Regions from separate parts of the Streptomyces sp. NPDC090127 genome, predicted to be linked through region 2. Evidence: riboswitches for the same ligand, from Rfam matches in the RefSeq annotation. Region 2 holds a riboswitch; the other holds the start of a gene.
The links. Region 2 has a riboswitch for glycine ahead of gcvP (aminomethyl-transferring glycine dehydrogenase). Riboswitches for the same ligand answer to the same signal wherever they lie in the genome.

Region 1 (7,174 bases), on a different contig from region 2:
ATGACCCGCCAGATCTCCAGCAGGCCCGTGCGGATCTCGTCCTCGGTACGCCAGGCCTTCTCGTTCTCCATCATCATCGCGGAGATCGACAGACCGGTCTCCTTCGCGAGACGGAGCAGCTCGTCGCCCGTCCGGAAGGGGTACTTCAGGACCGTGTCGTCCGGAACGATCGGGTTCTCGCCCTGGACGGCGTCCTCGTCCACGACGAAGCCGCCGCCGACCGAGTAGTACGTCTTCTCCAGCACCAGCGCGCCCGCCGCGTCGTACGCGAAGATCGTCATGCCGTTGGCGTGGTACGGCAGCGCCTTGCGGCGGTGCAGGATCAGGTCCTCGTCGAAGTCGAAGGGGATCTCGTGCGCGCCGAGCAGGTTGATCCGGCCGCTCGCCTTGATCCGCTCGACCTTGTCGTCCGCCGCCTCGACGTCGACCGTGCGCGGGGAGTCGCCCTCCAGGCCGAGCAGGACGGCCTTCGGCGTGCCGTGGCCGTGGCCGGTCGCGCCGAGCGAGCCGTACAACTCGGCCCGTATCGACGCGGTGTGGGCGAGCAGCCCCTCGTTCTTCAGGCGGCGGGCGAACATCCGGGCCGCGCGCATCGGGCCCACGGTGTGGGAGCTGGACGGGCCGATGCCGATCGAGAACAGGTCGAAGACCGAGATGGCCACGGAGAACTCCTTGTGGGGGGCTGACGCCGTTGTCTGCCGGGGTGGTGCAGAGCTGAGCGGGAAAAGGGGGTGGGGCACCGCGCTCACTGTCCAGTGTGCGCGGTGCCCCGGAGCTTTCGTACGAACAGAACCTGGAACTAAAGCGTACGAAATTACTTCAGGCCGGGGTACAGCGGGTGCTTCTCGGCCAGCGCGACGACCCGGGCCTTCAGGGCGTCGGCGTCGAAGCCGGGCTTCAGGGTCTCCGCGATGACGTCGGCGACCTCGGCGAAGTCCTCGGTGGAGAAACCGCGGGTGGCCAGCGCCGGCGTACCGATGCGCAGACCCGAGGTGACCATCGGGGGACGCGGGTCGTTCGGGATCGCGTTCCGGTTGACCGTGATGCCGACCTCGTGCAGCCGGTCCTCGGCCTGCTGGCCGTCCAGCTCGGAGTTGCGCAGGTCCACCAGGACCAGGTGCACGTCCGTGCCGCCGGACAGGACCGAGACGCCGTGCGCGGTGACGTCGTCCTGGACCAGGCGCTCGGCCAGGATCCGGGCGCCGTCCAGCGTGCGCTGCTGGCGCTCCTTGAACTCCTCGGAGGCCGCGATCTTGAAGGAGACGGCCTTGGCCGCGATCACGTGCTCCAGCGGGCCGCCCTGGAAACCGGGGAAGACCGAGGAGTTCAGCTTCTTCGCGAACTCCTTCTTCGCGAGGATGATGCCGCCGCGCGGGCCGCCGAGCGTCTTGTGCGTGGTCGAGGTGACCACGTCCGCGTGCTCGACCGGGTTCGGGTGCAGACCGGCCGCGACCAGGCCCGCGAAGTGGGCCATGTCGACCCACAGGTACGCCTCGACCTCGTCGGCGATCCGGCGGAACTCGGCGAAGTCCAGCTGACGCGGGTAGGCGGACCAGCCCGCGATGATGACCTTGGGGCGGTGCTCCTTGGCGAGGCGCTCGACCTCGGCCATGTCGACCAGACCGGCCTCGTCCACGTGGTACGCGACCACGTTGAACTGCTTGCCGGAGAAGTTCAGGCGCATGCCGTGGGTCAGGTGACCGCCGTGCGCCAGGTCCAGGCCCAGGATCGTGTCGCCGGGCTGGGCGATCGCGAAGAGCGCGGCCTGGTTCGCGGAGGCGCCGGAGTGCGGCTGGACGTTGGCGTACTCGGCGCCGAACAGGTCCTTGATCCGGTCGATGGCGATCTGCTCGGCCACGTCGACGTGCTCGCAGCCGCCGTAGTAGCGGCGGCCCGGGTAGCCCTCGGCGTACTTGTTGGTGAGGACCGAGCCCTGGGCCTCCATGACCGCGACCGGAGCGAAGTTCTCCGAGGCGATCATCTCGAGGGTGGACTGCTGGCGGTGGAGCTCGGCGTCGACGGCGGCGGCGACGTCGGGGTCCAGCTCGTGGAGAGGGGTGTTCAGAAGCGACATGAATCGATCCCTACGGGGTCTCGGTTAGCCGGCGGTGAAGGCGGTGTACTCGTCGGCGGAGAGCAGGTCGCCCGGCTCGTCCGTGATGCGCACCTTGAACAGCCAGCCACCCTCGAACGGGGCGGAGTTCACCAGGGAGGGGTCGTCCACGACGTCCTGGTTGGCCTCGACGATCTCGCCGGTCACGGGCGCGTACAGGTCGCTGACGGACTTGGTGGACTCCAGCTCGCCACAGGACTCGCCCGCGGTCACCGTGTCACCGACCTCCGGGAGCTGCACGAAGACGACGTCACCGAGGGCGTTCGCCGCGTGCTCCGTGATGCCGACCGTCGCGACGCCGTCGACGACGTCCGACAGCCACTCGTGCTCCTTGCTGTAGCGAAGCTGCTGGGGGTTGCTCATGTCGTGATTCTCCTGGATCGGGGGAGTGCTGGTGTACGCGGGTCTTACGGGATGAGACGCGAGGTGAGACGTGAAGGGGTGGGAAACGTCACTTCTGGCGCTTGTAGAAGGGCAGCGCCACGACCTCGTACGGCTCGTGGGTGCCGCGGATGTCCACACCTACACCCTGCGTGCCGGGCTCGGCGTGCGCCGCGTCCACGTATGCCATCGCGATCGGCTTTCCGAGCGTGGGCGACGGCGCGCCGGAGGTGACCTCGCCGACGACCTGGCCGTCGGCGACGACCGCCATGCCGGCGCGCGGGACGCGGCGGCCCTCGGCGACCAGGCCGACGAGCTTGCGCGGCGGGGCGGTCTCGGCACGCTCGGCGGCCTTCTCCAGCGCCTCACGCCCGACGAAGCGGCCCTCGTTGGTCGTCTTCTCGAACTTCACGACCCGGCCGAGCCCCGCGTCGAACGGGGTGAGCGAGGTCGTCAGCTCGTGCCCGTACAGCGGCATGCCCGCCTCCAGGCGGAGCGTGTCACGGCAGGAGAGGCCGCAGGGGATCAGCCCGACCGGGGCGCCCGCCTCGGTCAGCGCCTTCCAGACACCCTCGGCGTGCTCCGGCTTCAGGAACAGCTCGAAGCCGTCCTCGCCGGTGTAGCCGGTACGGGCGATCAGCGCGGGGACCCCGGCGACCGTGCCCGGGAGGCCGGCGTAGTACTTCAGACCGTCCAGGTCGGCGTCGGTCAGCGCCTTCAGGATGCCGGGGGACTCCGGGCCCTGGACGGCGAGCAGGGCGTACGCGTCACGGTCGTCGCGCACCTCGGCGTCGAAGCCGGCGGCCCGCGCGGTCAGCGCGTCGAGGACGGTCTGCGCGTTGGAGGCGTTGGCGACGACCAGGTAGTGAGGAGACCCGGCCTCGGTGTCGCCGAGCCGGTAGACGATCAGGTCGTCGAGGATGCCGCCGTCCTCCTGGCAGATGTGCGTGTAGCGCGCGCGGCCCACGCCCACCGTGGAGATGTTGCCCACCAGCGCGAAGTCGAGCAGCTCGACGGCCTGCGGACCGGTGACGGTGATCTCACCCATGTGGGAGAGGTCGAAGAGGCCCGCCTTCGTGCGGACGGCGTTGTGCTCGTCGCGCTCGCTGCCGTAGCGCAGCGGCATGTCCCAGCCGGCGAAGTCGGTCATGGTCGCGCCCAGGGAGCGATGCAGCGCATCGAGGGCGGTCAGACGGGGGGCAGACGTGCTCATGGGTGGCTCCCGGATCCCAAGGGCGGAAAACATGACGGGCGAGGACGTCCTCCCCATCTGTCATGGAACCTGAGAGGTTCACCGAGAGCATCTCGTCACCGAGAGATCGGCTTGCACCTTGGGTGGGAACGCCACACGGCGTCCCGCTTTTCAGATCTGCCTCATCCACGCGGTACGGGGCCTGAGAGATTCAAGGGAGGGTCTTGCTCCTTCGGCGCCCGGGGCCCACCGTGGTGGTTCCGGGACTCTCCCGCGCGGATTCGAGCGGCCGGTATGAGGTTGTGTGCGCTTGGCGCGCACATCATTGCACGCGGGGTCCGATCGGCAAATCGCTTGTGACTGATTACCCCTTCTTTACACTTTGTGGGGAAGGGGTCCTCGGGACCCGACAGGGGGAAGAGACCATGACGATCCAGCACAGCGGGGCCTATGCCACGGGCACGGGGATACCGGCTCCGCGCGCCCGCGCCCGGACCCGGCGGCGTCGCACCGCCGCGCCCCTGCTGCGGGACCTGCGCGAGCGCGGCGGCCGCGGCCCCCGGACGCTCGCCTTCACCGCGGGGGACCTCGTGGTGGTCTCCGGGCTGCCCGGAAGCGGCAAGTCGACGCTGATGCGCCGCGCCGCCCAGGGCCTCGGCATCGACTCCCAGGACGCCCGTGAGCGCTGGGAGACCAGGCTCCCCGCCCTCCTGCCGTACGCGGTCTACCGCCCGCTGGCCCGGCTCGCCCACTACGCCGGGCTGCGGCGCGCGCTGCGCTCCGGGCGGAGCGTCGTCGTCCACGACTGCGGCACCCAGTCCTGGGTGCGGAACTGGCTGGCCCGCGAGGCCCGCCGCCGGGGCACCGCCCTGCACCTGATCCTGCTCGACGTCACCCCCGACGCCGCCCGCGCGGGCCAGCGCGAGCGCGGCCGGGGCGTCTCCGGGTACGCCTTCGCGCGCCACCGCCGGGCCGTCGGCCGGCTCCTCGGCTCGGTGGAGTCCGGCCGTCTGCCCCGCGGCTGCGCCTCGGCGACCCTGCTCGACCGGGACGCCGCCGGGGCTCTGCGGACGATCGCCTTCCGATCCGTCCACTGAGCCCTTTTGGCCACGGGGGCCTCGGGGCGGCGTTAGGGTTCTGCCCCGAGGGCGCCTGACCAGGCTGCCGTGACCAGGGCCCGCGAGACAGGGGAATCGGAAACCGTGGACGTGACGTGGCCGGGAAACGAGCTCGAGGAGGTCCTGGCGGCCTCGCTCGGCAACCCCTCCGCCGGAGGCCGCCTCGTCGAGGTCCTCGGCCGGAGCCCCGTCTGGGTGCCGCTGCCCAACGGCGGCAGCCCCGAGAGCCGGGACCTCGACCTGCCCACGCTGGAGATCGACGGGCTGCCGTACGTCCCCGTCTTCAGCTCCGAGCAGCAGTTCATGGCCTGCGTCGGCAGCCACATGTCCTTCACCGTCGCCCCCGCCCGTGACTTCGCCCGCGGTCTGCCCCCGCAGCTCGGCATCGCCGTGAACCCCGGCGGCACGGTCGGCGCCCCCCTGCCCCCGCCGGCCGTCGCCGAGCTCTGCCGGGTCGGCCGCACCCCGCTGGACGGCCCCGCGAGCGGCGGCCGGGTCCGGCTCTTCGAGCCCGACTGGCAGGACGACCCGGTCGACTTCCTGACCGTCGCCGCCGCCGAGTTCGACGCCACCGGCGTCGTCCTCTCCGCCCGCCGCGCCCTCGCCAGCGTCGAGGGCACCGAACCGGCCCTCTTCATCGGCGTCGAGCTCGTGACCTGGGACGGCGTCGACCGGAACGCCCCGCTGGACGCGCTGGGCCGCGCCCTCGGCCGGGTCGAGGTGGCCTGGCCGGTCAACCTCATCCTGCTCGACGTGGCACAGGACCCGGTCGGCGACTGGATGCAGGAGCGGGTGCGCCCCTTCTATCAGCGGGCCTCCCGGTAATTAAGCTGGTGCGGTGGACGGAAGAGGGGCGGGAACCAGGGTGAGCGCGTCAGGCACGGCTGCGGCCGGACAGGTCGAGCACATGCTGCGCCAGGTGGCACCCGGGCGCTACGACGCGTACGAGCAGCTGCTGCACGCCCTCGCCGACGGCAGCGTCTGGATGCTGCTCTGGCAGGGCACGCCCGGCTCGCCCGACGCCCAGTACGGCCACATGGACGTCGAGGGCTTCGGGTACGCCCCCTGCGTCACCTCCGCCCAGGAGCTCGCCGCCTCCGGCTGGAACCGCGCCCACGAGGTGGTCACCGGCCGCGAGATCGCCGGCGGCCTCTTCCCCGACCGGGTGGGCGTCTGGCTCAACCCGCACGACACCAACGGCGGCGTCGGCATCCCCTGGGCCGACCTCCGCCGGATCGCCACCGGTCTCGACCGGATGCCGGCCGGACCGCTGCGGCTCTCCGAACCCGCCCTGGAGATCCCCCAGTTCTACGCCCTGCTGACCCAGAACGCCCACCGCACCCCGTCCGTACGGGCGCTGCGCAGGGCCTGGGTGCAGCCCGCGCTCGGCTCCCCGTACCTCGCCATCGGCCTCGACCTGTACGACACCTCCACCGCCTCCGTGGAGTCGGTGCGCGCGATGATGCGCCAGACGGTCTCCGCCGTCCCCGACGGCCTGCCCGTCTCGACGGTCGCGATGTCGGACCCGTACGACCCCGTCGCGATGTGGCTGCGGGCCAACACGCGGCCGTTCTACGACCGCGACGCCCATGTGGCGCCGACCCCGCAGGCCCCCGGCTACGGCTACCCCCCGGCCGTGCCCCGCACGTACTGATACGTCCGCTCCGTCCCCCCAATTCACCCCTGTCACAGGGGGGTTGGGGCACATGTCCGTTCTGGCCGAATAGTGGGCGAGATGGTCCGCTGACGCGATCACAGAGTCCGGATAACGGAAGGCAACGAACCGCATCACGGTTGAGCAAACATTCACCGTGAGGTCTGGCGGGTGATCGCGGCCACATTGAAGACTCCCCGGAACACCGGGCGTTCGGCCTCCTGGCCGATGCCCCGCAGTTGTTCCACCAAGCCGCTACCCGCGGCGGGCAAGGGCCGGCTACCGGCGGCCGAGAGGGGTCCTCAGCACGATGACGGCACCACTGCACGAGACGAGTGCGGCCGAGTCGACCGCCGCCGTCGATGCCGTGCCCCCGGCGCCGCCGGGCAAGACGATCGAGGGGCGTTCCCCCTGGCAGATCGCCTGGACCAGGCTCAAGCGGGACAAGCTCGCGCTGGCCGGCGGGGCGATCGTGGTCTTCCTGGTCGTCGTCGCGCTCCTCGCGCCCGTCATCGTGGGCCTGCTCGGCCACCCGCCGGACGAGTTCCACGAGGACCAGATCGACCCGCTCTTCGGCACCCCGATCGCCCCCTACGGCGGTATCAGCTCCGACTTCCTGCTCGGGGTCGAGCCGGTCAACGGCCGCGACGTCTTCAGCCGCATCGTCTACGGGGCCCGGATCTCGCTGCTCGTCGCCTTCCTCTCGGCGATGTTCG
Region 2 (7,174 bases):
CAGCGGGACCTGCTGGACGGCGCGTGGGACACGGACGGTGACCGTCCGACCGCCGCACGGGTGGGGCGCGCCGAGCTGCTCGCCGCCGCCGAGGTCACGGAGGAGGAGCTCGTGGAGTGGGAGTCGTACGGACTCATCGCTCCGGGGCCCGAGGGCGCATACGACGCCGAGGCCGTGACGGTCGCCAGACTCGTCGCGGATCTGGGGAGATTCGGTCTGGAGCCGAGGCATCTCAGGGCGGTCAAAGCAGCCGCCGATCGCGAGGCCGGGCTCGTCGAGCAGATGGTGGCGCCACTGCGCCGGCACCGTAACCCGCAGACCAGGGCCCATGCGGAGGCCACCGCGAAGGAGCTCGCCGGGCTCTCCGTACGGCTGCACGCGGCACTGGTCCAGACCGCGCTGGGACTCCGGTTGCAGTGACCTTGTGGGGGCCCGACTACCCAAACCGGCCGGGCACGTCCTAGGGTTGCTGTGTGAACGAGCTCGACGTTGTGGGTGTCCGGGTGGAAATGCCCTCGAACCAACCGATCGTGCTCCTGCGTGAAGTGGGAGGCGATCGGTACCTCCCCATCTGGATCGGACCGGGGGAGGCGACCGCGATCGCCTTCGCCCAGCAGGGCATGGCCCCTGCCAGGCCGCTGACGCACGACCTTTTCAAGGATGTCCTTGAGGCGGTGGGCCAGGAGCTCACCGAGGTCCGCATCACCGATCTCCGTGAAGGTGTCTTCTACGCGGAGCTGGTCTTCGCCAGCGGCGTCGAGGTGAGCGCCAGGCCTTCCGACGCGATAGCGCTGGCCCTGCGCACCGGAACGCCGATCTTCGGCAGTGACGGCGTGCTGGACGATGCCGGTATCGCGATTCCCGACGAGCAGGAGGACGAGGTGGAGAAGTTCCGCGAGTTCCTCGACCAGATCTCCCCGGAGGACTTCGGGTCCAGCAGCCAGTGAGGCGCTCGGCTTCGGCGGCGTCCGGGCGGCTGTGCCGGGCGGCGTCCGGTCGGTCCCGCTGGACGGGTTCTGACCGTCGTGCGCCGGGCGCCATCAGCGCATTCGGATACCCCTTCCCCGGAGAGGGACACGGGAAACCACTCTCAGGGTGATTATCACTCGGCGTGCCGAGTGTGGCGATCGTTGACGCACCCCGAGTGACTGCCTACCTTCGTGTGGGCAGGTCAAGGACGGAGGGTCGGCGTGATGAGCAGCGGCGACGGTACGGCGGGGGGCTCCCCCGGGCGCGCGCCCGGGGAAAGCGGTCCGTATCCGCTTCACGGCAGTGTGGGCGACTTCGGGACGGACTCGAGTGCGGGTGCGAGCACGGGCGTGAACGCCGGTGTGGGCGTGGCAGCGGCGGTGGGTGCCCAAGCGGCACCGGACTCCGCGGCGGGCGCGTCGGCCGGTACGGAGACGGTGGGGTACCGCGGGCCGACCGCGTGCGCGGCGGCCGGGATCACCTACCGCCAATTGGACTACTGGGCACGCACCGGGCTCGTCGAACCGAGCGTGCGGCCGGCTTACGGCTCCGGGACGCAGCGTCTCTACAGCTTCCGTGACGTCGTCGTCCTCAAGATCGTCAAGCGTTTCCTGGACACCGGGGTCGCCCTGCAGAACATCCGGGCCGCCGTCCAGCACCTGCGGGCCCGTGGCTTCCGCGACCTGGAGCGGATGACCCTGATGAGCGACGGGGCGACGGTGTACGAGTGCTCCTCGCCGGACGAGGTCGTGGACCTCCTCCAGGGCGGTCAGGGAGTCTTCGGCATCGCCGTGGGCGTGGTCTGGCGGGACGTGGAGGCGGCGCTGTCGCAGCTGCACGGGGAGCGGATCGACACCGGCGAGACGCTCGTCGGACACAACCCGGGCGACGAGCTCGCGCGACGGCGGCGCGACCGGGCGGTCTGAGCGCGGGGCCGGGCTTTCGGGCCGGTGGTGTTCGGCCGGTGGTCCTCGGCTGTGGTCTTCGGGCCGGGGGCCTTCGGGCCGGCAGCCTTGGGGGTGCCGTTCCGGCACGGCGGACGACGTGTCCGCGGCGACCGCCGATTGTCAGTGGCGTAGGGCAGCATCGGAGATGTGAGAGCCGCGCCGACGATCCTGCATCTCGACATGGATGCCTTCTTCGCCGCCGCCGAGCAGGCGGCGAAGCCCAGTCTGCGCGGAAAACCGGTGGTGGTCGGGGGGCTGGGCCCCCGTGGGGTCGTGGCGACGGCGTCGTACGAGGCACGGCGATTCGGGGTGCACTCCGCGATGCCCATGGCGCAGGCGCGGCGGCTCGCGCCGAACGCGGCCTACCTCGTGCCGCGCTTCGCCTTCTACCGGTCGATCAGCGAGCAGGTCATGGAGCTCCTCGGCCGCCTCTCACCGCTGGTGGAGCCTCTGAGCCTGGACGAGGCCTTCGTGGACCTGGAGGCCGGGGGAGTGGCCGACGACAGCGGGACCGCGCGGGAGGCCGGTGAGCGGCTGCGCAGGGACATCCTCGCCACCACGGGGCTGGCGGGGTCGGTGGGGCTCGCGGGGTCGAAGATGCTCGCCAAGATCGCATCCGAGGAGGCGAAGCCGGACGGTCTGGTGCTCATAGAGCCGGGGACCGAGCGGGAACTCCTCGGTCCGAAGTCCGTACGGATCCTCCCGGGCGTCGGGCCGGCCACGGGGGAGCATCTGCGGCGGGCCGGGATGACGACGGTGTCGGACCTCGCGGAAGCGGGCGAGGACGAGCTTGTGCGGCTGCTGGGGCGTGCGCACGGGGCCTCGCTGTACCGGATGGCCCAGGGGTACGACGATCGGCCCGTGGTGGCCGAGAGGGACGCGAAGTCGGTGTCGGTCGAGGACACCTTCGACGTGGATTTGCACGACCGGGTACGGATCCGGGCCGAGGTGGAACGGCTCGCCGAGCGGTGCGTGGGGCGGCTGCGGGCCTCGGGGCACTCGGGGCGGACGATCGTGCTGAAGGTGCGGCGCTTCGACTTCTCGACGCTGACGCGCTCGGAGACGCTGCGGGGGCCCACGGACGATCCCCTGGTGGTGCGGGAGGCGGCGGGGCGGCTGCTGGAGGGAGTGGACACGACCGGCGGGGTGCGGTTGCTGGGGGTCGGGGTGAGCGGGCTGGCGGACTACACCCAGGAGGACCTGTTCGCGCAGGCGGCGGGAATGGAGGGGGCGGGCGCGTCCGGTGCCTCCGGTGGCTCGGGAGCCTCGGGTGCCTCCGGTGGCTCCGGCGCCTCCGGAGACTCGTCGGCCTCGGTTGAGGAGGCGCCCGTGGCGGAGGTCGTCACAGGGGCGGAGGAGCCGGTTGCCGTCGAGCGGAGATGGGCCCCTGGGAACGACGTACGGCATGCCGTGTACGGGGCCGGGTGGGTGCAGGGCAGCGGGGTGGGGCGGGTCACCGTGCGCTTCGAGGAACCGGGGTCGGCACCGGGGAGGGTGCGGACGTTTCTCGTCGACGATCCGGAACTGGCGGCGGGGGAGGCGCTGCCGCTGGTGGGCGGCGGGGAGGGGGCGGCGGCGGTCGCCTGACAGGGGTGCGCCCGGCCTGCGGCCGGGCTGGTGTTCCCACCCGCACCGCCCGTGCGGGTGGCAGGGCAGGGGTGCGGGTCTTCCTGTGGGCCGTGCTGTTCGTCGGCGACCGCGACCGCGACTGCGACTGCGACTGCTACTGCGACTGCGGTGGCGTGGCCGGGGCTCCCACGTGTTGTTCTGGGGGAGTGCCTCTGGGGAGGGGCGGGTTCGGTGTTACTTGTCCTCCTGGCCTGCCAGGCGGCCGAAGTCGTGGTCCGGGGGCGGGGGCGGGGGGAGGGCCAGGCTGTAGTGGCGGTAGAGCTGGAGTTCCTGTTCAGGAGAGAGGTGGCGGCCCACGCCGAAGTCCGGGGCGTCCTTGATCAGGGCGCGTTCGTACGGGATGTGGAGACCGCCCTCGACCAGCTCGCTCGGTTCCAGGGGGACGAACGCGTCCCGGCCGAAGAGGCCCGTACGGACCGCCGCCCACTCGGGGACGCCCGTCGCGTCGTCCAGGTACACCTCGTCCACGGTGCCGATCTTGTGTCCGTTGCGGTCGAACGCCTTGCGGCCGATCAGGCTGCGCGGATCGATGTCGGTCTGCACGGTCCCTCCAACTGGTCGCAACTGCTCTACAAGGACTACGAAAGTGCACATCTGGGATGTCGGCCACTTGAGCGATGCGACCCGGAACCGCGCTGGTAGGCTGGCTGTGGCTGTCGACCCCGTGCGGGAGAGTCCTCCGGAGAAACCTTTCGGAGGCGCCGAAGGAGCAAATCCTCCCCGGAATCTCTCAGGCCCACGTACCGCATGGACGAGGTCACTCTGGAAAGCAGAGCGGAGGTCCGACGGCGTCCGCTCTCACCGACGGTGAAAACCGGCGTGCCTTTGGCGTGCCGGTGAAACTCTCAGGTTGACATGACAGAGGGGGAGGCCGTCCGGGCACCCGCGCCGTGGTGCCCCTCGCAGGTCGTGACGACCAGGAGGCCTCCGTACATGACCGCCCACCGCATTTCGCTCTCCGAGCTCGAACAGGGCATCCCGTTCGAGCAGCGGCACATCGGGCCCGACGCCGAAGCACGGGCCAAGATGCTCGCGCAGGTCGGCTACGGCTCCCTCGACGAGCTCACGGCCGCCGCCGTGCCGGACGTGATCAAGAACGCCGAGGCCCTCGGTCTGCCCGCCGCCCGTACCGAGGCCGAGGTCCTGGCCGAGCTGCGTGAGCTCGCCGACCGCAACCAGGTCCTCGCCCCGATGATCGGGCTCGGGTACTACGGGACGTTCACCCCGCCGGTCATCCTGCGGAACGTCACGGAGAATCCGGCCTGGTACACGGCCTACACGCCGTACCAGCCCGAGATCTCGCAGGGGCGCCTCGAGGCTCTGCTGAACTTCCAGACCATGGTCGCCGACCTCACCGGTCTGCCCACCTCCGGCGCCTCCCTCCTCGACGAGGGCACCGCTGCCGCCGAGGCCATGGCGCTCGCCCGCCGGGTCGGCAAGGTCAAGAACGGTGTCTTCCTCATCGACGCCGACGCCCTGCCGCAGACCATCGCCGTCATCGAGACCCGCGCCGAGCCGACCGGTGTCGAGGTCGTCGTCGCCGACCTCAGCGACGGCATCCCGGCCGAGATCGCCGAGCGCGGTGTCTTCGGCGTGCTCCTGCAGTACCCCGGCGCCTCCGGCGCCGTCCGCGACATCAAGCCGCTCATCGACGCGGCCCACGAGCTCGGCGCCGTCGTCACCGTCGCCGCCGACCTGCTCGCCCTCACCCTGCTGGCCTCCCCGGGCTCGCTCGGCGCGGACATCGCCGTGGGAACGACGCAGAGGTTCGGTGTCCCCATGGGCTTCGGCGGACCGCACGCCGGCTACATGGCCGTCCAGGACAAGCACGCGCGCTCGCTGCCCGGCCGCCTCGTCGGAGTCTCCGTCGACGCCGACGGCAACCGGGCCTACCGCCTGGCGCTGCAGACCCGCGAGCAGCACATCCGCCGGGAGAAGGCCACCAGCAACATCTGCACCGCGCAGGTGCTGCTCGCCGTCATGGCCGGCATGTACGCCGTCTACCACGGCCCGGACGGGCTGAAGCAGATCGCCCAGCGCGTCCACCGCTACGCCTCCGTCCTGGCCGCCGGCCTCACCGAGGGTGGCGTCGAGGTCGTCCACGGCGACTTCTTCGACACGGTCACCGTCCGCGTGCCCGGCAAGGCCGCCGAGGCCGTCGCCGCCGCCCGCGAGGCCGGCGTCAACCTCCACCTCGTCGACGCCGACCACGTCTCGGCCTCCTGCGACGAGACCACCGGCCGCGCGCAGGTCGCCGCCGTCTGGGCCGCCTTCGGCGTCGACGCCGACATCGAGGACCTGGACGCCGCCGTCGAGGACGCCCTGCCCGCCGGGCTGCTGCGCTCCGACGCGTACCTCACCCACCCGGTCTTCCACGCGCACCGCTCCGAGACGTCGATGCTGCGCTACCTGCGCAAGCTCGCCGACCGCGACTACGCGCTCGACCGCGGCATGATCCCGCTCGGCTCCTGCACCATGAAGCTGAACGCGACCACCGAGATGGAGCCGGTGACCTGGCCCGAGTTCGGCCAGATCCACCCCTTCGCCCCGATCGAGCAGGCCCAGGGCTACGTCACGCTCATCACCGAGCTGGAGGAGCGTCTCGCCGAGGTCACCGGCTACGACAAGGTGTCGATCCAGCCCAACGCCGGTTCGCAGGGCGAGCTCGCGGGTCTGCTGGCCGTCCGCGCCTACCACCGCGCCAACGGCGACGAGCAGCGCACCGTCTGCCTCATCCCGTCCTCCGCGCACGGCACCAACGCCGCCTCCGCCGTCATGGCCGGCATGAAGGTCGTGGTCGTCAAGACCGCCGACGACGGCGAGATCGACGTCGCGGACCTGCGCGCCAAGATCGAGCAGTACCGCGACGAGCTGTCCGTGCTGATGATCACCTACCCGTCCACGCACGGGGTGTTCGAGGAGCACGTCGCCGACATCTGCGCCGAGGTGCACGAGGCCGGCGGCCAGGTGTACGTCGACGGTGCCAACCTCAACGCGCTGGTCGGGCTCGCCAAGCCGGGCAAGTTCGGCGGCGACGTCTCGCACCTGAACCTGCACAAGACCTTCTGCATCCCGCACGGCGGCGGTGGCCCCGGTGTCGGCCCGGTCGGTGTGCGCGCGCACCTCGCCCCGTACCTGCCGAACCACCCGCTCCAGCCGACCGCCGGCCCGGAGACGGGCGTCGGTCCGATCTCGGCCGCCCCGTGGGGCTCGGCCGGCATCCTGCCGATCTCGTGGTCGTACGTGCGGCTGATGGGTGGCGAGGGGCTCAAGCGCGCCACGCAGGTGGCCGTCCTCGCGGCGAACTACATCGCCAAGCGCCTGGAGCCGCACTACCCGGTGCTCTACACCGGTCCGGCCGGGCTCGTCGCCCACGAGTGCATCGTCGACCTGCGCCCGCTGTCCAAGGCGACCGGCGTCAGCGTCGACGACATCGCCAAGCGCCTGATCGACTACGGCTTCCACGCGCCGACCATGTCCTTCCCGGTGGCCGGCACGCTGATGATCGAGCCGACCGAGTCCGAGGACCTCACCGAGCTCGACCGGTTCTGCGACACGATGATCGCCATCCGCGGCGAGATCGACAAGGTCGCGTCGGGCGAGTGGCCGGCCGGGGACAACCCGCTGGC

Region 1: another riboswitch for glycine. It lies ahead of gcvT (glycine cleavage system aminomethyltransferase GcvT); the one in region 2 lies ahead of gcvP (aminomethyl-transferring glycine dehydrogenase).

What each region holds. Positions count from the first base shown of each region.
Region 1 is NZ_JBIVDE010000001.1:272,712-279,885, reverse strand. It holds gene ACIPPS_RS01210 (L-serine ammonia-lyase) at 1-662, opposite strand, end outside; gene glyA (serine hydroxymethyltransferase) at 815-2,074, opposite strand; gene gcvH (glycine cleavage system protein GcvH) at 2,099-2,476, opposite strand; gene gcvT (glycine cleavage system aminomethyltransferase GcvT) at 2,565-3,707, opposite strand; glycine riboswitch at 3,868-3,970, opposite strand; gene ACIPPS_RS01190 (AAA family ATPase) at 4,112-4,783, shown strand; gene ACIPPS_RS01185 (enhanced serine sensitivity protein SseB) at 4,889-5,629, shown strand; gene ACIPPS_RS01180 (enhanced serine sensitivity protein SseB C-terminal domain-containing protein) at 5,670-6,458, shown strand; gene ACIPPS_RS01175 (ABC transporter permease) at 6,769-7,174, shown strand, end outside.
Region 2 is NZ_JBIVDE010000003.1:1,020,083-1,027,256, reverse strand. It holds gene ACIPPS_RS15505 (MerR family transcriptional regulator) at 1-420, shown strand, start outside; gene ACIPPS_RS15500 (bifunctional nuclease family protein) at 474-947, shown strand; gene ACIPPS_RS15495 (MerR family transcriptional regulator) at 1,194-1,895, shown strand; gene ACIPPS_RS15490 (DNA polymerase IV) at 2,064-3,503, shown strand; gene ACIPPS_RS15485 (PRC-barrel domain-containing protein) at 3,720-4,088, opposite strand; glycine riboswitch at 4,203-4,301, shown strand; gene gcvP (aminomethyl-transferring glycine dehydrogenase) at 4,479-7,174, shown strand, end outside.